Regions from separate parts of the Peribacillus sp. YIM B13472 genome, predicted to be linked through region 1. Evidence: a T-box and tRNA genes for the amino acid it is inferred to sense, from the RefSeq annotation. Region 1 holds a T-box; the other holds one or more tRNA genes.

Region 1 (11,261 bases):
CATCCAGATGATTTACTTCCGATCATTGAAAAATACCAAAAGCTTTACCCTTTTGCTGCGGTCGTTCCGATTTCTGCGCTTGAAGGGAATAATGTTGATACACTGCTTGAACAAATCAAGGAACATCTGCCAGAAGGTCCCCAGTTTTATCCAGCTGACCAAGTGACCGACCACCCGGAACGTTTTATCATTTCCGAATTGGTCCGCGAGAAGGTACTGCATCTGACACGTGAGGAAATTCCGCATTCAGTGGCTGTTGTCATCGATTCAATTAAAAAAATGGACAACAGTGACACCATTAATGTCATGGCGACGATCGTTGTCGAACGTGATTCACAAAAAGGCATTGTCATCGGAAAGCAAGGGAAAATGCTTAAAGAAGTCGGTAGCCGTGCCAGAGTGGATATCGAAAACTTATTGGGCTCGAAAGTTTTCTTGGAACTATGGGTGAAGGTACAGAAGGATTGGCGGAACAAAGCAAGCCAGCTTCGCGATTATGGCTTCAATGAGAGCGAGTATTAATTAACAAAATTTACGCGTCATGAAAGTTCGGAAAACGGTCAAGCTAACCATATGGTCGGATATTCATATTGCTAGTTAAAAATGAAAGGTGGGCTTTATATGTTGGATTTTACCTGGGAGTTATTTACTGAAACAGGTAATGTGGACACCTATTTGCTGTTTAAGGAGATAGAAGTCGAGAGACAGGAAAGACACTTGGTATTGAATAATGAGCTAGCAGAAATTGATTTTCCTGTTTCATAGGTTAGTCTTGGCGAGCATGGGTGGTGTCTTGGTATGCTCCAAAAATGTGAGGGCATTGTCATAAGGCGAACTGCATATGGAGAAAATAACAAAATCATTACTATATATACCCGCGAGCTAGGAAAAATTGGCGTTATGGCTAGAGGAGCCAGTAAACCTAACAGCAGGCTTTCTGCAGTCACACAGCTTTTTTGCTCCGGGTATTTTCTTGTAACCACATCAACCGGACTCGGGAGTCTTCAGCAAGGCGAAATGGTCGATTCACTCCGTTTCATAAGGGAGGATCTTTTTGCCACTGCTTATGCTTCATATATTGTTGAATTGCTTGATAAAAGCGTCGAGGATAAGAAACCGAATCCATATTTGTATGAATTGCTTTCGCAAACATTGCATTACATAAACGAGGAATATGACGCAGAGGTTTTGAAATTCATTTTTGAAATGAAGATGCTGCCCGTCAATGGGATTAACCCAGTGCTGAATCAGTGTGCTGTTTGTGGTGAAACGGAAGGGGAATTCTCTTTCTCGCTTCGGGAAGCGGGCTTTATCTGTCACCGTTGTCTGGGGAAAGACCCTTATCATTATAAAATTTCACCTGCAGCCGTCAAATTGCTTCGAATCTTTTATTATTTCGATTTATCAAGGCTCGGAAACATTTCCGTTAAGCCTGAAACGAAAAAAGAACTTCAGAAGATCATCGATGCATATTATGAGGAATATTCCGGTCTGCATTTGAAATCAAAAAAGTTCCTGAAACAGATTGATACGATGAAAGATATGTTTTAGGATTTGACCTATTGACATTCCATGCTAGTTTGTATAAAATTCTAATCATCAAAATAAGAAGATTGCGTTGATGGAAAAGAGTATCTGTCATTCTCCATAAAAAGCGAACCCGGGACGGTGGAAGCCGGGATATGGATTTACAGGGAAGGGCGTTTCCGGAGCATGTAGCTTTGAAAAGAGGCCGTTTTATTAACGGCAATTAGGGTGGAACCGCGGGTATACTCTCGTCCCTATGCATTTCGCATAGGGACGGGAGTTTTTTGTTTGCCAAAATGTAATGGGTTCCGACCTTTAATTTTAAAAAGAGCCGCTTTAAATAACCTGGAGGTGTACGATGAATATTCAAAATATGATTTTAACGTTACAAAAGCATTGGTCTGAACAAGGCTGCATATTGATGAATGCTTATGATGTCGAGAAAGGGGCAGGAACGATGAGCCCATACACGTTCCTGAGAGCGATTGGACCGGAGCCATGGAGCGTTGCTTACGTAGAGCCTTCCCGCCGTCCTGCTGACGGCCGTTATGGCGAGAACCCTAATCGACTGTATCAGCATCATCAGTTCCAAGTGATCATGAAGCCCTCGCCTGACAATATCCAAGAGTTATATTTGGATTCATTACGCGCATTAGGGATAAATCCGCTTGAGCATGATATTCGCTTTGTGGAGGACAACTGGGAAAATCCATCACTAGGGTGTGCTGGTCTAGGTTGGGAAGTGTGGCTTGATGGAATGGAAATCACTCAATTTACATATTTCCAACAAGTGGGCGGCCTTGAGTGTAAGCCGGTTTCCGTGGAAATTACATACGGGATCGAACGTCTCGCCTCTTACATTCAAGATAAGGAAAATGTATTTGACCTAGAATGGACAGATGGATTCACAGTTCGGGATATATTTGGTCAGCCGGAATACGAACATTCGAAATATACGTTCGAAACCTCCGACCTTGATATGCTGTTTCAGCTTTTCACGATGTATGAAAAGGAAGCGCATCGCCAAATGGAAGAAGGACTTGTACATCCTGCATATGACTATGTTTTGAAATGTTCACATACATTTAACCTTTTGGATGCCAAAGGAGCCATCTCGGTGACGGAAAGAACGGGTTATATTGCCCGGTGCCGTAACTTAGCGCGTAAGGTTGCCAAAACCTTCTATGAAGAGCGGGAAAAATTAGGCTTCCCGATCCTGAAAGTGAAAGGGGAGAATACAAATGAGCAAGCGTGATTTGTTATTGGAGATTGGATTGGAAGAGCTGCCTGCCCGTTTTGTGACAGCATCAATGAAACAGTTGTCAGATAAAGTACAGCAATGGCTAACTGAAAAAGCGATTGAATTCGGAACGGTTGAAGCTTTTTCCACACCAAGACGTTTAGCCGTATTGGTGAAAGACGTGGAAGAATCCCAAAAGGATATCGAAGAAGAAGCAAAAGGTCCGGCTAAGAAAATCGCTTTGGACAGTGAAGGCAACTGGTCTAAAGCCGCATTGGGATTCGTCAGGGGTCAAGGCATGACTTCAGAGGACATTTATTTTAAAGAACTCAAGGGTGTGGAATATGCCCATGTGAATAAATTCATAAAAGGAAAGCAAACTGCTCAGCTTTTATCTGAGCTTGCTGAAATCATCAGCGGCATGACGTTCCCGAAAAATATGCGCTGGGCCAATCAGGAGCTCCGCTTCGTCCGTCCGATTAAATGGCTGATTGCCTTATTCGGCAATGACATAGTTCCATTTGGCATTGCTGACGTGGAAACGGGCCGTGAAACAAAAGGACACCGTTTCTTGGGCGATAGCGCAATCATCGAGCAGCCGGAACGGTATGAAGATACGCTAAAAGAACAATTTGTAATGGCGGATCCAGATAAACGCCGACAAGTTATATTGGATCAGATTAAAGAGCTTGAGCAGGAGAAAGGCTGGATCATCCCGGTCGATGAAGATCTGCTTGAAGAAGTCAATAATTTGGTAGAGTATCCAACGGTGTTATTTGGACATTTTGAAGAAGAATTCCTAGAGCTTCCTTCTGAGGTACTTATCACATCAATGAAGGAACACCAACGTTATTTCCCTGTTAAAGATAAGGACGGGAAACTGCTTGCTTACTTTGTAACCGTGCGTAACGGCGATGACCGCCATTTGGATAAGGTTTCTAAAGGTAATGAAAAAGTATTGCGTGCCCGCTTATCGGATGCAGCATTCTTCTATCAAGAAGATCAGAAAAAAGAGATTTCGGATGCTTTGAAAAAGCTTGACAGCATCGTTTATCATGAAGAAATTGGTACCTTAGCCGAGAAAACTGCCCGGGTAACTGCAGTGACCGGTGCCCTTGCGGATGCTTTGAATTTAAAGGCGGAAAAAGAAATGGCGCTTCGTACAGCGGCAATTGCCAAGTTCGATTTGGTGAGTCATATGGTTTATGAATTCCCTGAATTGCAAGGGTATATGGGTGAAAAATATGCTCTCTTAAAAGGGGAAGCCAAAGAAGTGGCCGCGGCTATCAATGAACATTATATGCCAAGACATGCGGATGACAATGTACCGCCTTCAGTCATTGGAGCGGTTGTGAGTTTAGCTGAAAAAATTGATACTTTGTCTTCATTCTTCGCTATTGGTGTCATTCCGACAGGTTCCCAGGATCCTTACGCATTAAGAAGGCAGGCGAGCGGGGTCGTCCAAATCCTAGCTGAGAAGAAATGGAATATTTCTTTAGAGGAGCTTATTGTTTTAGGCCTTGAAGGACTGGAATCAAAAGGCATCTTAAAACGTGATCTTGAAGAAGTTAAAGCGGATATGTTCACATTCTTTAAAGCCCGTGTCAAACACCTGCTTCAAGAACAGCAAATCCGTTACGATTTGATTGATGCAGTTCTGTTCAATGAGATCGGCTATATCCACTCTATCGTGGAACGTGCACATGTCTTGAATGCGAAAAAAGACGAAGCTGACTTTAAAGAAAGCCTGGAAGCTTTAAGCCGGGTCATGAACATTGCCGTAAAATGTGACAATAAGGTGACAGTCGACCCTAGTGCCTTTGAAAATGATCAAGAGAATGCGTTATACGTAAAATATCAAAAAGTTGCAATGCGTTATATGGAATCTAAAGATGAGAATGAGCGGTTTGAACAGCTTGTTTCGCTTCAAACGGAAATAGAGTCATATTTCGAGAATACAATGGTCATGGCAGAGGATGAAGCAATCCGCAATAACCGTTTATCCTTAATGAAGGAAATCAGTGATTTGGTTGCAGGTTTTGCTGCCATGAATAAAATCATCCTTACATGATCGAAAGGATGTATGGAAATCGGAAACACTTTAAATAAGGGTTTCCGATTTCTTAAAAAGATAAATGGTCATTAAATAGGACAAAAATGCCCTAATTAAATAATTTAGTATATAATTATTAAATGAATAACTTTTGTTACTTTACTCTGCGAAAGCAGTGGGGTGGTGATTATAATCCAATTGAATAAGCGTCAGGAACTAATTTTACAAATCGTAAAAGAAAACGGACCGATTACTGGAGAACATATTGCGGATAGATTGAACCTTACCAGGGCGACACTTCGTCCAGATTTAGCGATTTTAACGATGGCAGGTTTTCTTGATGCCAGGCCCCGAGTGGGGTATTTCTATACAGGCAGGTCTGGGACTCAGCTTTTGACAGATAGCCTCAACCATCTTTATGTACGAGACTACCAATCGATACCTGTCGTTGTTGACGAGGGCATTTCCGTATATGATGCAATAGTCATGATGTTTTTAGAAGATGTCGGAACAATGTTCGTCGTCGATAAGCATGCATTGCTTGTTGGTGTCTTATCAAGGAAAGACTTGTTGCGTGCTAGTATTGGGAAACAAGAGCTTAACTCCATTCCAGTCAATATCATCATGACTAGGATGCCCAATATTACAATGTGTTCAAAAGAAGACCTTTTGATTGATGTGGCCAAAAAATTGATTGATAAACAAATCGACTCATTACCGGTCGTCAAAGACACAGAAAAAGGCTATGAAGTAATTGGAAGGATTACAAAAACCAATATTACGAAAGCATTCGTAGCTTTGGCTGATGAAGGCTATTAGGGGGCTTGCAAAAGGAATGACGGAGAATATGAACGGTTCTATTATATATGTTGTATCGGATTCAGTAGGGGAAACAGCGGAATTGGTTACAAAAGCCGCTGCAAGCCAGTTCTCGGGATCTGCATTTTCCATAAAGAGAATTCCGTATATTGAAGATGAACAAAACGTGGATGAAGTGATATCACTGGCTAAGTTGGATGGGGCGATAATTGCTTATACTCTTGTCAAGCCAGCCATTAGAGCGTATATGAAAGCACAGGTCGAGAAAGAAAACCTGTCTGCTTATGACATTTTAGGGCCGCTCATGGACATCCTTCAGGAAAGGGCGCCAAAAGGGCCGCTTAATGAACCTGGTCTGGTGAGAAAGCTGGATGATGACTATTTCAAGCGTGTGGAAGCCATTGAATTTGCTGTAAAATATGATGATGGACGTGACCCTCGGGGCATTTTACGTGCGGATATCGTCCTTGTGGGTGTTTCACGCACTTCCAAAACGCCATTATCACAGTATTTAGCCCACAAACGCTATAAAGTGGCGAACGTACCTTTAGTGCCTGAAGTGGAACCTCCAGAAGAGCTGTTCCTGGTACCTCCTGAAAAATGCATTGGTTTAAAGATCAGCCCGGAAAAGCTGAACCATATTCGTAAAGAACGATTAAAGTCACTTGGGCTCAATGATCATGCCATTTACGCAAATGTGGAGCGCATAAAAGAAGAATTGACATACTTTGATACCATCATATCAAGGTTGAACTGTCCTATCATTGATGTAACCAATAAAGCTGTTGAAGAAACAGCCAATTTGATAATCAATATCCTTCAAAACAAAAACCGTTGATCCTTATAATTAAGGAAAATCAAAATGTGAGCTAGACACTCTTGTGTCAGCTCACATTTTAATGCCAAGGTCAAATAAGGGAATAACAAGAATAAGTTCAAAATAATTACATAAAATTCCTCTTGGTTTCCAAGTGTGAATCCGTTGATTTGCATGAAAAAACATTCGGAATTTAAATGTTGGCATCTTCTAATCAAATAGACTATAATAAAAAAAAGTGAGAAAAAAGTAATCTTAAGGTTTAGACTTAATTAATAAGGAATAAACTAAAGGTTAATGAGATGTCAAGGTTTTTATCATAAAAATAATTCGACATGTTCCGTATAATTCAGGAAGGGCTGGTCTTTTTCAAGGCAAAAGAGGTGCTTTCACTTAAATAAGCAGGTATTCTTTGAAGAATGATGTGTGCTCTTTTTAGAGGGAACCCTCTGAATCAATGCTGAAAATCACCATATCTTCATAAAGTTTAGGGGAGAAAAAGGATTATGCAGAAAGATGTAGAATTAGAAGGTATGAATAATAAACCTACGATACACGTCGATGCCGATGCATGCCCGGTGAAAGACGAAATCCTTCATTGTGCAAGTTTGCACGATGTTGAAGTCTGTTTTGTTGCATCATATAAAAATATGATGAATAACCCCGAAGGTAAATGGGTTTATGTCGATGCAGACAAAGAAGCGGCAGATCTTTATATAGTAAACTCAGTAAAAAAGGGTGATATTGTCGTTACTGCAGATATTGGTTTGGCTGGGACCCTGCTTCCTAAAAACGTTTATGTCCTTTCGCCAAGGGGAAAAGAATACACAGATGAGAATATTTTCATGCTCTTGGATATGCGTTATCAGTCGGCGAAACTCCGCAGGCAGGGGAAGCATACGAAAGGGCCGAAAGCATTCACAAAGGAAGATCGTGCATGTTTTACAAATAAACTTATGAAAACATTGTCGAACTTTGCAGGGAATTAGGAAACAGTATCGAATTAGAAACTATCACCAATATTGCAAGGTGGAAAAATGATAAATGGCCGTATAGAAGATGAGAAAATTAATCAAATTCGTGAAGCTGTTGACATTGTTGATTTAATTGGGGAGTATGTCCAGCTGAAGAAGCAGGGGCGCAATTACTTTGGCCTATGTCCTTTTCATGGTGAAAACTCGCCCTCGTTTTCCGTTTCAACGGAAAAACAAATCTTTCACTGTTTTGGTTGCGGGGCAGGCGGAAATATTTTTACCTTCTTGATGGATATAGAAGGCTACAGCTTTGTGGAATCTGCAAAAGTTTTAGCTGAAAAAGGAAATGTTCCTTTGGATGTTGAAATCAATAAGGACTCCAAGCGATCTAACATGCCGGCAGGCTCTCAGCAAATGGTTGAAGCCCATGACCTGCTGAGGAAGTTTTATCATCATCTCCTCGTTAATACGAAAGAGGGGCAGGATGCTCTCGAATATTTACTTAAACGCGGGTTTACTGAAGAGACGATAGAAAAATTCCAAATTGGATACTCTTTGGATTCATGGGACTTCGTGTCAAAGTTCCTTTTAAAACGCGGGTTTCCAGCGGAATACATGGAGCAGGCAGGGCTTATTATTTACAGGGAAAAAGACGAGTCATATTTTGACCGTTTCAGAAATAGAGTCATGTTTCCAATTATGGATCATCAAGGAAATACGATTGCGTTTTCAGGAAGAGCGATGGGGGACGATGAGCCCAAATATTTGAATAGTCCTGAAACGCCAATCTTTAATAAAAGTAAAACTTTATATAATTTCCATCATGCAAGACCACACATACGAAAGAAAGAACAAGCAGTCATTTTTGAAGGCTTTGCCGATTGCATTTCAGCAGTTGGCGCAGGTGTGGAGAATGCGGTCGCTACAATGGGTACTGCCCTGACGGACCAGCATATCCAGCTTTTAAAAAGAAATACTGACCAGATACTTATTTGCTACGATTCGGACTCTGCGGGATTGAACGCTGCCAATCGTGCAGTTAATATGCTACAGGACCATGAGTTTTCCGTGAAAGTCGCTCTCATGCCTGATAACTTGGACCCCGATGACTACATAAAGGAATTCGGTGAAAAAAGCTTTGTTTCTGAAGTAATAGGGGCCAGTTTAACCTACATGGCATTCAAAATGCATTATTTGCGCCGAGGGAAAAATGTAAATAATGAAGGAGATCGAATTCAATATATCGAAGAAGTCCTTAAAGAAATTTCGCGATTGCCCAATGCAGTGGAGAGGGATCATTATCTCCGGCAGCTATCCTCTGAATTTTCCCTTTCATTGGATGCGCTGGAACAGCAGCAGCGTCAGGTGTTCTTTACGGAACGCAAGAAGGGGACACTGCCGCAGCCAGCAGCTCCAAAGAAAATGGCCCTGCAATATGAGCATAAGTTAAAGCCTGCTCACCATAATGCTGAAACGAAGTTGATTGCCCATATGCTAAAAAGCAGGGATATGACTTTCAAAATTCAGCAGTTGCTTGGGCAAACGGTATTTCATGTAGATGAACATCAGGCAATCATCACCTATTTATATGCGTTCTATGAAGATGGACACGAACCGGATACAAGCTTTTTCCTTACTTATTTACCGGATCCAAACTTGAGAAGGATCGTTTCGGAAATAGAAATGATGTCAGTGAATGAGGAAGTTACCGATAAAGAACTGACCGATTGTATAAATCAAGTGTTGAAATACGAAAAGTTGTTAAAGATAAAAGAAAAACAAGTTGAAGAAAAAGATGCAGTTAGACGTAGTGATTATGTCACTGCTGCACAAATTGCCATGGAAATCATTAAATTGCGTAAAATGTTGTAGTCGTTTAGGTGTAAGTCCTGGAAGGAGGGGAACTAATGGCTGAAAAACCAGCACGTTCCAAACAAGTTGATAATGAATTTAGCCTTGAACAGGTGAAAGAAAAATTACTAGAGCTAGGTAAAAAACGGGGCTCTTTGACTTTAGAAAAAATTGCTGAAATGATTGGCGGTTTTGAGTTGGATTCCGATCAAATGGATGAGTTCTATGAGGTGTTAGCAGAAAACGGCGTCGAAATACTCACTGATGGTGAGGAAGACGAAGATGAAGACGATCCAGATGAGAAGAAACTTGCAAAAGAAGAAGAGTTTGACTTAAATGATTTAAGTGTTCCTCCTGGCGTTAAAATTAATGACCCAGTACGCATGTATTTAAAGGAAATTGGTCGGGTCGACCTTTTATCGGCAGAAGAGGAAATATCTCTGGCGACGAGAATTGAAGATGGAGATGAAGAAGCGAAACGCCGTTTGGCAGAAGCTAACCTTCGTCTTGTTGTCAGTATCGCCAAGCGCTATGTCGGACGCGGAATGCTTTTCCTTGATTTAATTCAGGAAGGTAATATGGGACTTATCAAAGCTGTGGAAAAATTTGATTACCGCAAGGGATTCAAATTCAGTACGTATGCAACATGGTGGATTCGCCAAGCGATAACCCGTGCCATTGCCGACCAAGCAAGAACGATCCGGATACCGGTGCATATGGTGGAAACCATCAATAAATTGATCCGTGTCCAAAGACAGCTTCTTCAGGATTTAGGACGTGAACCTTCTCCGGAAGAAATTGCGGAGGATATGGACTTAACTCCTGAAAAAGTTCGTGAAATCTTGAAAATAGCTCAGGAGCCTGTTTCATTGGAAACGCCAATAGGTGAAGAAGACGATTCACATTTAGGTGATTTCATTGAAGATCAGGATGCGACTTCCCCATCGGAACATGCAGCATATGAACTTTTGAAAGAACAGCTTGAAGACGTATTGGATACTCTTACTGACCGTGAAGAGAACGTCTTGAGACTCCGCTTTGGACTTGATGATGGCCGCACCCGCACACTTGAAGAGGTAGGTAAAGTGTTTGGGGTCACCCGCGAGCGTATCCGTCAAATCGAAGCGAAGGCGCTACGTAAACTGAGACATCCAAGCCGCAGCAAACGCTTGAAAGATTTCCTGGAATAGAATATATATATGCCCTTAACAGAGCCCTCTTTGAATGCCTAGCGTTCGGGAGCGGCTCTTTTTTCAATTTCGATGTAAAAATATTCTTGTAAGAACAATACTTATCCGTTTTTTCGTATAATGGAAATAAATTATGCAACAGAAACAATTTTAGAAAAAGCTAAGCCATTAAAAAGAAATGATCATCATGAGGATGTGAGATTCATGGATGAGATGCGAAAGAAAATCATCATTCAAGAAATAAACTCCTGTAAGGAAAGTCGTATACTTCGGGAGCAATATTGTAATTACCTGCTTGCATTATACTGTCAAGGCGAACTGCCGCCATCTAAATCGAATAAAACCGAAAGCAAAAAAAACGACATCTTTTCAAGGGTGTTGATTGGGACTCTTTTTGCATTTATTGTATTTTTGAATTATTTTACTGAAATACCCATAAGAATGCAAATGCTTATGACAACAATTTCAATTCTTGTCTTTTGGCTGGCAGTCCGCCGCTTTAACGGCAGGAAAATCATTTTTCAAATGTCGTTGATGGGAATGGCGCTATCATTGTTATTATTAACTGTCAGTTTGGCGGAATTGATGGCACCCGGCAAAGTGGGTATCCTTTATATTTTCTTGTTCATTAATTGCGGACTCTGGATTTTAATGGGCAATAAACTAAAAGCTGCTCCATTTTTCCATAGCGGCGGGAGGCCTGGGAGCACTGGTCACTCTTTACTTTTTATTAATATAACCAGCGGTTTTAAATAATGATTTTAGGGTAGTATGAAACATATGTAAGAAA
Region 2 (11,261 bases), on a different contig from region 1:
CCATACCAATTGGGAACAGCCATAATGATGGGAATCATCGGGGCAAGTGTTTTTTTTATATTTGGTGCATTAAAGATTACCGGTCCTTCGGCGGTATTCTTCGTCCTGGGTTTCGCACTTGCGACAGGTATGCCCGTTGATCAAAGTCTGGCCCCATTGCGTGGGGGCCTCGTTTTAATGGGTGGGGCACTATCTTGGATAATCTGTATGTTAGGCTGGTTTTTCAACCCGCATGGACCAGAATCGCTTGCGGTGGAAAAGGTGTACAGAGAATTGGGGGCATTCTTTGATTCCATTGGCACCGAGAAATTCAATAAAGCAAGACAGGGAACGGTATTGGCGATGAAACACGCTGAAAATACACTGTTAGCCGGGTTTTCAAACAGCCGAAGTTCAGATGAGTTAAAACGGTTGTTCCTATTGAATGAACATGCGAATGCCATATTTCTGGATGCCCTGGAAATTTCCTTGAACAAAAATATCGTACTGCCGCCAGAATTAGGTCAATCCGTTCGTGCCCTGGCTTGTTCCATTGCATCTAAAAAAAAGAATAAAAAAAAGATCCTTCAACCTGACCAAATGACTGAAGAGGTGGAAGATTTATTCATGAAGATTTATAATGCAGATGCCATCATGAATGAACCTGTCCAGAAAATCGATCAAGCAGCAACCATCTCAAAGCCTTCTTTAAAAACCATTTTTCTTGGGGCGTTCGATAAGAATTCAATTGTCTTCCTCTCATCCGTTCGATATGGAACAATCCTTACCATTGCCGCCATCATCGCCTATTCCGCCGATTTTAACCGTTCGTACTGGATTCCCTTATCCTGTGCGGCCGTTATGTCTGGTTCGACCATAATCGCCACATTCCATCGGGCGGTCCAAAGGACTTTCGGGACGGTCATCGGACTCCTGCTAGCAAGTTTAATTCTAGCAGCCGTTCATAACGAGTTCATCATCGTTTTGATCATTTTACTGTTGACATTCATTACAGAGCTTTTCATCGTTCGGAATTATGGATTGGCGGCGATGTTTTTTACTCCTTCAGCATTGATCATGGCGGAATATTCATCTCAAAGCTATGATTTCAGTTTTTTTGCGACTGTAAGGATAACCGATATCGTCGTTGGAAGCTTGATAGGTCTTATTGGGGCGCTGTTACTTGGCAGTCGTTCTGCATCCAGTCTTCTCAATCATTTGATGGCCAAAACGATTCGAAGCCAGGGGCAGTTATTATTGATGGCGTTCTCAGAAAAAGATAATGACCTTGCAATTGATGAAAGCAGCGAAAGGAACAAAATGGAAACGAATATGGTGAATCTATTAACGGTCTACAATGCATCGCTTGGTGAGATATTCAAAAACAAGGCTAGACTGGAATCTATTTGGCCCGTTATATTTTCGGTAGAACAGTTGGGCTATTATTTAAATGCCAGCTTGAAATCCTCTGAACGGCCAGTACTATCAGAGAGAAAGCTCGCACAAATGCTGTATGTTTTCGAAACCATGGCGATAGCGGCAGATAAAGGTAGATCACATACTAATAAAGAAGTGCCTGAAATTGAAGGATATTCAAAAATTCGCCAGGAAATTTTGGACCTTCAAGAAGCGCTTCGGTTTTGCGGGGAAGCAACTGGCTAATCAATCTATTGATTCTAATAAGGGAGTTCATATTTGACTCCCATTCAATTAAAAAAGGATTTCTTCGCCTCTGTTAAAGGATGAAATTGGCAGGATTATAGAAAAGTCTGTAAAAATGCCGGTTTTCATTATAAAATGTACTTACAAACAGAAAGGTGATGAACCATGTCAAACGTTGCTAAATTTCGTGATTTTTTAACTAGTGAGAAAATCTATATGAATGAGTTGAATGAAGATGGCACCACCTTTTTTAGAGCTGAACAAAAGTTAAAGGACGGTTGGAAGGTCCTTTTAGTATTTGCTTTCAATCAAGATGAAAATGTGGCGGACTTATTTTGCTTTAATGTCGCCGAATTGAAGAATCCTGAAAAGAAACAGGATGTACATACACTGTTGAATGAATATAATGCTAATTTTAGGTATTCCAAGCTGTATGAAGAAAATGGAACCATTTCCATTCGGTATTCATACTCCATTGAGGGGGATATCGTACCGGATCTGGCGTTCAGGAAGTTAATCATGCTGCTTGAAACGGCACAGCAGGTTTATCCGCGGTTAATGGAAGTCATTTGGTCTTAAATCATCATAAAGGATGAAAAAGTTCTCTGAATCAGGGGACTTTTTAACATCTCTACTAGAATGAATGAATATATTAACGTTACAATACATTAATTATTAAATTTTTTTAAAAGAACTATTGCATTTTTTCACATTAAACTATATAATTAATTTTGTTGATTGGTAATTCGACAAACTTCTACAAGAATATGCGGGTGTAGTTTAGTGGTAAAACCTCAGCCTTCCAAGCTGATGATGAGGGTTCGATTCCCTTCACCCGCTCCAATACATACTCATAACGTAGGGTTTCGTTACCTGGAGAACGAAGCTTTGCGTTTAAATATTATTACAAGAATTCTACTGTTTACAGTGGGATTTTTTTATTGTCCAAATGCCATGTCTATCTCTTTTTACCTAGATTTTAACGAATTGATAGGACGGGATGAGGATTAATATGGCCAAAGATAACCATTGCATAGCTATCTGTTCCAATTTCGATACTAAATTTGGTGTAGAGATTGAAGAATTGGGAACCGATGAATGGATATTAATAATACGAATGTCTTGATTACTTCTACCGTAACAAAGGTCGTGTTTCTGATGAACTGGAGCACTAGTATAATGAATGAACTTAAAATAATGCATTTTTTAAGATACCTCCCAGCCTAAAAAAATGGTACTAATTTTATAAAGCATACACTTGTTCAAAAGTGATTACCTACATTAGTAGAATCAATTTGGACAGGTGTATGCTTTTTTGCTTTCCACCCCGCCATTTTAGTCTTCTTCAGCAGGGAGCCTTAATGCCCCTTTCCGTCTCTATTTAAAAGGAATCATTATAGTGGCAAAACAAAGGATATACGTGATTCATAATAAAACACATCCATTTTGTGAATTAAGACTCATGACCAAATCATTATATAGAACTCCAAGTCAGAAAGCTGTGCATGTCATACTGTTCCATTAACAATTGCTAAAAAGCTATAAATTACCCATCGTTTTTTAATTCCTGACTCGTCTGCATTTAAAATTTTTACAGTAAGTGACTAGGGGTAAGCATGTGAACAATTCTTTTATTTGGTATTTCAAATCAATAATAACTGTAAAAAAATGTCGATAACTTTATCTTCTAAATTTTCAAAAAAATGTTATTATTATTTTTGAAATCAAGAGGAGGTGACAGGAGAATGGAATTTAAGGATTTGACTCGAATTCATCTTGATAAACCAAAAGAGGGTATCGTGTTAGCTGCTAACGGTGCTGGGCAAGCAATTAAAAAGCCACAACAATAAAATTATTCATATAAAGGACAGCTATGGATATAGCTGTCCTTTATATGAATTTTATTAGAGGAGAAATATAAATGGAAAAAATTCCGTATCAAATAAATGATGGTGGTATCGTTGCTTTACTTCCTGATGGTAGAGTGGAATTTTTAAACAGGCATATTGAAAGTGAAATAATTCGAATAAATAATGGGGAAATTGCCAACTTTGATTTCGAACCATACATCATCTATGATCCTCTTGTAAAATTGGAAGAATTTCATTTAAGTGCTCCGGCTATTGCATTTATAGAAACAACCAACCTGTGTAATTTAAGATGTAAGCACTGTTATGCTGATTCAGCCTTTAAGAGACCAAACGAGATGTCCACTGAAAGAATTTTAAGCCTGATCGATGAATTCGAAAGTCTGGGAGTCTTGCAGTTATTCCTGACAGGCGGGGAAATTTTCTCACATCCTGATGCTGTAAAAATTATTAACTATGCATTAGAAAAACCTTTTTCGACTCAGATTTTCACTAATGGTCTATTAATAACAGATGAAATACTGGCAGCGATCAAACCAGGTGCATCATTCTTTATCAGTTTTGATACTGCCGTTCCTGAAAGAACAATTAGGGGAGGGATGAACTATCCAAAACTTAAACGTGCCTTCGAATGGATGAAAAAATATGGTCATACATTACGGACAGCGGTATCTGTACATAGTCAAAACTTAGATGATATAGAGGATATTTTTCAGTGGTGTGTAGATAATGAATATCCTAGGCCGCAATGGTTAGAAACCCATCCGGTAGGAAGAGCTTTATTACATCCGGATATGTTATTAAAAATTGATGATATAGACAGAGTATTCAATATCTATAGGCGTTGTATGGAACGTTTTAGTCAAGGACCGGAAGATTACGATGTATTGATTAACCAAGAAGTTATGGACTCAACTGCTGCTGAAGTTTATTCAGTCCAAACAATAAGTTTTTGCCAAAGGTTAGAGGAAGCTACAGGTCAAGAAAAATGCGGAAGGTCATTCGTATATATCAACAGTGCGGGAGATGTATATCCTTGCAGTAATTGTATGGCAGGTAAATTATATGCAGGGGGAAATATACAAGAAAGCAGCTTTAAAGATGTATGGGATCGCGGTTTTTCAGGCTTTCGTTCAATAACGTTCAACGACTATGAATCTTGTACAAGCTGTGAAGTATATAAAGAAGGAATTTGGTGTCAGTTTAGGTGCCCTCCTCTTGCTAAAAATGTTTCAAATAATGAAAAAGGTTGTGGAGCTACAGAATACATTAAGAATTTCATGTTAAAAACGAATGAATATTGGGATGAAAGAAAAAACAATAATATCAAATTAACTTTAACGGCTAAAAAATCATTATAGAAGGTGGTTATTAAATGTCTATAAAATTAAATGAAGCTGAAAGCAATGAACTTAATTTGGGGAAATTATTGGAAAAGCATCCTGAACTTCAAATCGAAAAAAATGATTACAACATAAATGTTACCGCAAATTATGGCGAAAAGTTGACTCAAGAGGAAGTTTATCAAAAGTATCTTTTACATGATGGTGCTGAGAAACCCACTCATTTATATTTTCATGTACCTATATGTTCATATATCTGTCATTTCTGTAATTATGTTAAACAACTATTACCTGAAGATGGTAACCAAATTGAAGTGTTAGATCAATGGACAGAATTACTAATAGAAGAATCTAACCGCTATTTGAAAAATGTAGGATGGATAAGTAGAGCTAAAATAGAATCATTTTACATGGGTGGCGGCACTTCATCTTTGTTAAGGCCTGCCCATTTAAAAAAGATAATAAGTCATGTTAGGGAAAATTATCATGTGAGTGATGATTGTGAATTGTCTCTTGAAGGTAATCCGGACAACTATCAAAATGATGAACTTGAGCAAGCAATAGAAATAGGTTTCAATCGTTTTAGCGTTGGTGTCCAATCTCTGCAGAATGAAGTGAATCAATTTGTAGGAAGAAAACATGATAGGAATATGTCACTTAATGCCATTCATAAACTGCTTGGAACAGGTAAACCATTTAATGTGGATATTATGTTCGGATTGCCTTATCAAACGCCGAAGTCAGTTGCAGCTGATATTAAAATTTTGTGTGAGTTAGGTGTGCCTACTATAACAATCTATCGATTGAGAAACGCTGATAGGCAGAGTATGGGAATAGGTAATCGTTCAGCTTGGAATATACCTTCAGTTCGTGAAAAAATTGAAGAAAAGGGGCTATTCCCAACTCTACTTCAAACTTATGAGATGCGGGAAGAAATCTTGAAAGTATTTATGGAATTTGGCTATCAACCTAGTCCTTGTGGGTGGTGGAGTAAGCCGAATGTTTATCCTGAAGGTAATATACCTAGGGTTTCCCGGAATAAATGGCAGCGTTATGATTCGATGATTGCATATGGTCCAGGAGCATATGGCTGGTTAACCGGGGGAAGTGACCAAGTTATTCAAACGCATAATATTTCTGATATAAAAAAGTATATTGAGCATATGAAAAATGATGGTGATGTTCCACTAGCTTACGGTCGAATATTATTTGGTCATGAAGCCGTTGCCTCAGCTTTGGGCTTTAATTTTAAATCAAATCAACCCATTGATTTAGTGCGCTTTCGAAATCAGTATGGTGTCGATTTGTTAGAAGACGAACCGTATCAAACCATATTCAGTGAATTAGAACAAAAAGAACTTGTTTCAATAAATGAAGTAGAGAATGTAATCCTGCCGACTGTTAATGGGGAGGCGTTACACGAGGAAATCATTAGTGTATATTTCCACCAAAAAATTGGCTCTTATTCTGAGCCGTTATGTCGTAGATTTTAGGTGATTACATGGAAGTTCATCAAATGGATATTGAGTCAACAATAATAAGAATGAAAGTGAGCATACCTGAAAATGCAAAGGGTCTATGCATAATTGTACCATCAGGGCAATTCGGGAAATTTGATGAAGAGGGTGCAGAAGGTGAACTAGAGTTTTATTCTTCTCTTTTTTCAGCACTACCCACTCTAGGTTATGGATTATTACAGCCTGATATGCCAGTAAGGAATGATAGGAAGGCCCCTGCTACTATGGAACATATTACCGAAGGTGAGAAAGTCTTGAAAAATTGCTTGAACTCGTCCATAGTTAAGAAATTTGGTTGGGAACGAATTGTAGTAATCGGCATGTCACTTGGCAGTCAAATCGTTTTAAATAATTTGAATAAACCGTATGCAGGGGCGGCACTTATAGGATGTGTGATTGAGAGTGAACCGGTTAATTATGGCCTGGTTAACAATATTCATTTAATCTATGGATCACATGATTATATAGCATATATGGGTGAAGAAGGAGATCTGTTACCAATCTCTCCTGAAGATTATTCTAAGACATCACTAAAATTCTTGGAAAAAGCAGGTGTAAAAAATGCTTCATGCACCATTCTCGAAGGTTTTGGACATACTCTAGCAATCAAAGAGGAAACTCAAGAAAAGCCGGTGGACCTTTTTATATCTTTGCTAAATAAATGGTTGAAAAAAATTGGAAAGTGGAGGTAGAGTAAAATGAAGAATGTTAGCAGTGAGAGATTTGATAAAATTGCATCTCAATATTCAACTAGTGAAGTTCATAAAATGAGTCAAACAATTAAATTGGCACATGAGAAAATTGAAAACTGGGATATTGAAAACATTTGTGATATAGCTTGTGGAGCTGGACATTTCGGTCTTTCCTTCAGTCATATCAGCACTAATATAACGGCTGTTGACCCATCGAAAAATATGCTGGATATTTCAAAATCTTCCGCAGAGAAAAAGGGAATCACAAATTACAAGACTGTTCATGGGTTTGCAGAAGAATTGCCTATTCCTGATGAAACGTTTGATTTGGTCATTTCCAGATTAGCACCTCACCATTTTAATGATATACAAAAGGCCATTAGTGAAATGTATAGAATCACAAATCCCGGAGGGCATCTAATCATTATAGATTTAGCTGGATATGATAATCATGGGATTGATAAATTTAATCATAAGCTAGAACTTTTACATGATCCCACTCACATTAAAAGTTATAGTGCCGAAGATTGGAAGCGCATATTTGATCAGAGCGACTATAAGAATGTTGAAATAATTAAGAATCAATCAGAATCTCAAACAGGGGTTCCGGTAAAACGTTGGTGTGAAATAGCTAGTTCAGGGATTGAGGCAGAACATGCCATTCGAGGGGCATTGAATGATGCTCCATTGAATTACTTGGAGGAAATGAGTATTAAAAAGATCGAGAATGAATTTTATTTTCCCATTAAAACAAACCTGATATTGGCTGAAAAGGTAAAAAATCATGCCCATAATTAAAATTTACAGTCCAAACTCTTGCCCGGATACAAATATCTTAAGTGATATTTGTAACCGGGTTACAGATCATCTTGATATACCAGTAGGGCATGCATGGGCATTTTGGCATCAACAAGAAAGTTTTCACAAACCAGATTGGGGTTTGAATGGTAAAAATGCTCCAATGATTATGATTTATTGTAAAAATTCCTATAATAAACAACAAATAAAAGGGATTATAGAGATTATTAGTAATGTAATTACCCAAGCTTGTAGCTGTGATAAAGAGAGTATATATATTTCATGTTTTCGAATAGAGCCCGGTCATTTAATGGTAAGAGGGGAATTATGGGAAGGGAATTAATGGTTGTTAAATGAATCCATTTTGAATTTAAATTTTGCATATTGAGGAGGAAGCGAAGTGTCATTACTTATAGAACCAATAGGTTTAATCAAAAATAATAGAGTCAATTTAGAAGATGATTATTGGGGAGAAGTAATTTCTGAGATAATTTTGGATCGTTCCAAATTCAAAGAAGATTGCCTTTTTGGATTAGAACAATTTTCACATATCGAAGTCATATTTTATATGGATAAAGTGGACCCTGACAAAATTCAGTTCAATGCCAGGCATCCAAGAAATCGAACTGACTGGCCGAAGGTGGGTATCTTTTCTCAGAGGGCCAAAGCCCGGCCAAATCAGATTGGTGTATCAAGATGTGAGTTGTTAAAAGTAGAAGGTCTAAAGATAACTGTCAGGGCTTTGGATGCCATTGATCAAACGCCTGTATTGGATATTAAACCGTATATGGCTGAATTTGGCCCAATTGGCCAAGTTAAACAGCCCAATTGGTCAAAAGAGGTAATGGAAAACTATTATAGTAATGCGTTAACAAAATGAGCGGCGTTTCTCAGGAAAGAAAAGAACTATTCAAAAATCGTGCATATTTTCTTTATTTTATTGCTACCACTTTTTCTTTTTTTGGTAATGGAATGCAATTTATTTCAAGTAGTTGGCTTGGATTGACCATGACCCAATCTAATTATACTATTGCGATCATCCTTATATGCTCTTCCATTCCAGGAATCATTTTATCCCCTTTTTCGGGAGTATGGGTCGATCGGTTAAATAAAAGGATACTAGCTGGTTTTTTAGACTTTTTTAGAGCACTGGTTTTATTAATTATACCGATAATTTGGTGGATGGGTGATTTGAACATTTGGCATATCTACTTAATGACATTCTTGGTAGCGGCAGGAGATGTCCTGTTCCAACCGACAATCGTAACATTAATTAGAGAAATAATACCTCGGACCCTTTTGCTGACTGCAAATAGCACTACTCAAATTACAGCACAAATAGGCTCGGTTGTAGGAGCGGGAATAGGAGGAATTATCGTTGCGTTATATGAACCTGTATGGGTCATGCTTATTAATGGATTGACATTTTTTATATCTGGGATATGCATTCTATTAATGCCTAAATCTACCAATAAAACTAATCAAAAGCAGGGTATGGAAGTAAAAGATACCAAGTTTTTCGAACAATTCATTAAAGAATTAAAGGTGGGATATCGATATATTCTACATAATAGGCAAATTTGGATTCTTTATGTTATCATGCTTTCTTATCCACTTACGCTTAGAACGATAAATTCTCTGCTGCCGATCTTCTCAAAAGATGTTTTAAAAGTAGGGGCTGCCGGTTTTGGATATATAGATGCAGGCTTTGCACTAGGAGCAATAGCAGGGGGATTTTTCTTACCTGCTATTGTAAAAAGAATGGGGAATTGGTTTACTTTGGTGGGGGGGATTGGAATTTTAGGATGCAGCATCCTGTTCTTCTCTTTATCATTTAATCTATTTACAGGCATTTTAGGGTATTTTTTGGTAGGATGCACATTTCAAACCCGCATTGCCTATTTAACAACTATACAATATCAGGTAAATATAGAAGTTCAAGGGCGGGTTCACTCCTTTTACACCACCTTTGTTTCAATATTTGCTTTATTGGTATACATCACGCTTGGAATATTGAGTGAATTGGTATCATCAAGATTGTTATTCGTATCCCAAGGTATAATAATACTAATTGCTACAATGGCTGCCATGTATTTTATACCGAAAAAAAGCGTCAATCAAAGCTATTCAGCATAACGGAATAAAATCATGAAAAGACCCCTTCCGATTGTGGAAAGGGTTTATTTCCGTTCAATGTTAATTATCCTTCTACAATCGAGTAAGTCCCTTCGCCACCGTGGATTTCAAGGAACATGTCCATCAAGGATTTCGTTAGCTGATGTGCTTCCGTGATTGGAGTATTGGGTTGTAAATAAATGATTTGGATGGCTTTTTTCGTTCCTTCGGTGACTTTCGTGCGTTCTGAATCAACGTAAGGGCTTCCGAATGCGCCCTCATGATCGGCTGATGTAATCATATTTTCCATGGAATTCAAGCGGCCGTTCAAACCGTCATAACCATCTGCCCCCTCGCCAATCTTAATCGAGATGTCTCCTGATAATTTTTCCGCATCATAAATGCCGATCGGAACTTCATATAACAGCGAGAAGAAGTTATTCAAATCGATGGCTGAATGGATGGGTGTCAAGTAATTCTGTTTTTTTACGCGGCGGTAAAGGGCTTCCACGGAGGGGCGATACCGTGACGGGTTTGTTCCTGTAGCCTTGAAAATCTCCCGCCACGCTTTAATGCCGGAAAAGTCGGTCAATTCCTTTTCTTCAAGGTCGAAGAAAAGAGCTTCCTGAAATAGTTGAAGTCTCCCTTTCACCATTTGCGGGGAGGGACCTACTTCGATGTTTTCATATGTAATGATCCCAACTTTGAATTCAGGGATTTTACTGCTAAGATTAGCTGATACGGTAATTTCCAAGCGTTTCACCTCCAAAAATGATTGCAATTAGTTTATCATAGATAGCAATGGTTTGAAATGGATTCAAGCTTCAATGGGAATACTGAATGAAGTAGGTGATTAATATGGATATGAACTCATTCAAGCAAGAAGTGATTTTATATAGTAAGGAAATCGGCATCGATAAAATCGGCTTTACATCGGCCACGGCTTTTACCGAATTGAAAGGTCGGCTGATACGTCAACAGGAACTGGATTATCAGTCAGGGTTTGAAGAAGCCGATATAGAAAAAAGGGTAAAGCCTGAATTGATATTCGATAAACCGCAATCCATCATTTCGATTGCTCTTGCTTATCCTTCGAAATTGAAGGATGCTCCGCAAAGTACAAAAAGTGAGCGACGCGGGATCTTTTGCAGGGCTTCTTGGGGAACGGATTATCATACCGTTCTTCGAAATAGATTGCAGTTACTCGAGAATTTCATAAAAGATAAAGTGCCAGGGGCATTGACGAAATCCATGGTTGATACGGGTGAATTATCAGATAGGGCAGTG

What was found. The T-box of region 1 lies ahead of glyQ (glycine--tRNA ligase subunit alpha). A T-box ahead of a tRNA ligase gene usually reads a tRNA of that ligase, here a tRNA-Gly.
Region 2: it encodes a tRNA-Gly, which carries the amino acid that the T-box ahead of glyQ (glycine--tRNA ligase subunit alpha) is inferred to sense. The anticodon was not compared.

The regions. Positions count from the first base shown of each region.
Region 1 is NZ_JBHZPG010000006.1:144,337-155,597, reverse strand. It holds gene era (GTPase Era) at 1-522, shown strand, start outside; gene ACFX4I_RS07250 (YqzL family protein) at 622-765, shown strand; gene recO (DNA repair protein RecO) at 799-1,551, shown strand; T-box leader at 1,610-1,786, shown strand; gene glyQ (glycine--tRNA ligase subunit alpha) at 1,886-2,782, shown strand; gene glyS (glycine--tRNA ligase subunit beta) at 2,769-4,838, shown strand; gene ccpN (transcriptional regulator CcpN) at 5,001-5,639, shown strand; gene ACFX4I_RS07225 (pyruvate, water dikinase regulatory protein) at 5,656-6,477, shown strand; gene ACFX4I_RS07220 (YaiI/YqxD family protein) at 6,990-7,445, shown strand; gene dnaG (DNA primase) at 7,497-9,302, shown strand; gene rpoD (RNA polymerase sigma factor RpoD) at 9,338-10,471, shown strand; gene ACFX4I_RS07205 (hypothetical protein) at 10,676-11,227, shown strand.
Region 2 is NZ_JBHZPG010000044.1:9,826-21,086, reverse strand. It holds gene ACFX4I_RS23530 (FUSC family protein) at 1-1,641, shown strand, start outside; gene ACFX4I_RS23525 (YbjN domain-containing protein) at 1,807-2,220, shown strand; tRNA gene ACFX4I_RS23520 (tRNA-Gly) at 2,411-2,484, shown strand; gene ACFX4I_RS23515 (radical SAM protein) at 3,563-4,870, shown strand; gene ACFX4I_RS23510 (radical SAM protein) at 4,885-6,345, shown strand; gene ACFX4I_RS23505 (hypothetical protein) at 6,369-7,061, shown strand; gene ACFX4I_RS23500 (class I SAM-dependent methyltransferase) at 7,068-7,859, shown strand; gene ACFX4I_RS23495 (tautomerase family protein) at 7,846-8,202, shown strand; gene tsaA (tRNA (N6-threonylcarbamoyladenosine(37)-N6)-methyltransferase TrmO) at 8,260-8,739, shown strand; gene ACFX4I_RS23485 (MFS transporter) at 8,736-9,995, shown strand; gene ACFX4I_RS23480 (B3/B4 domain-containing protein) at 10,060-10,728, opposite strand; gene queG (tRNA epoxyqueuosine(34) reductase QueG) at 10,833-11,261, shown strand, end outside.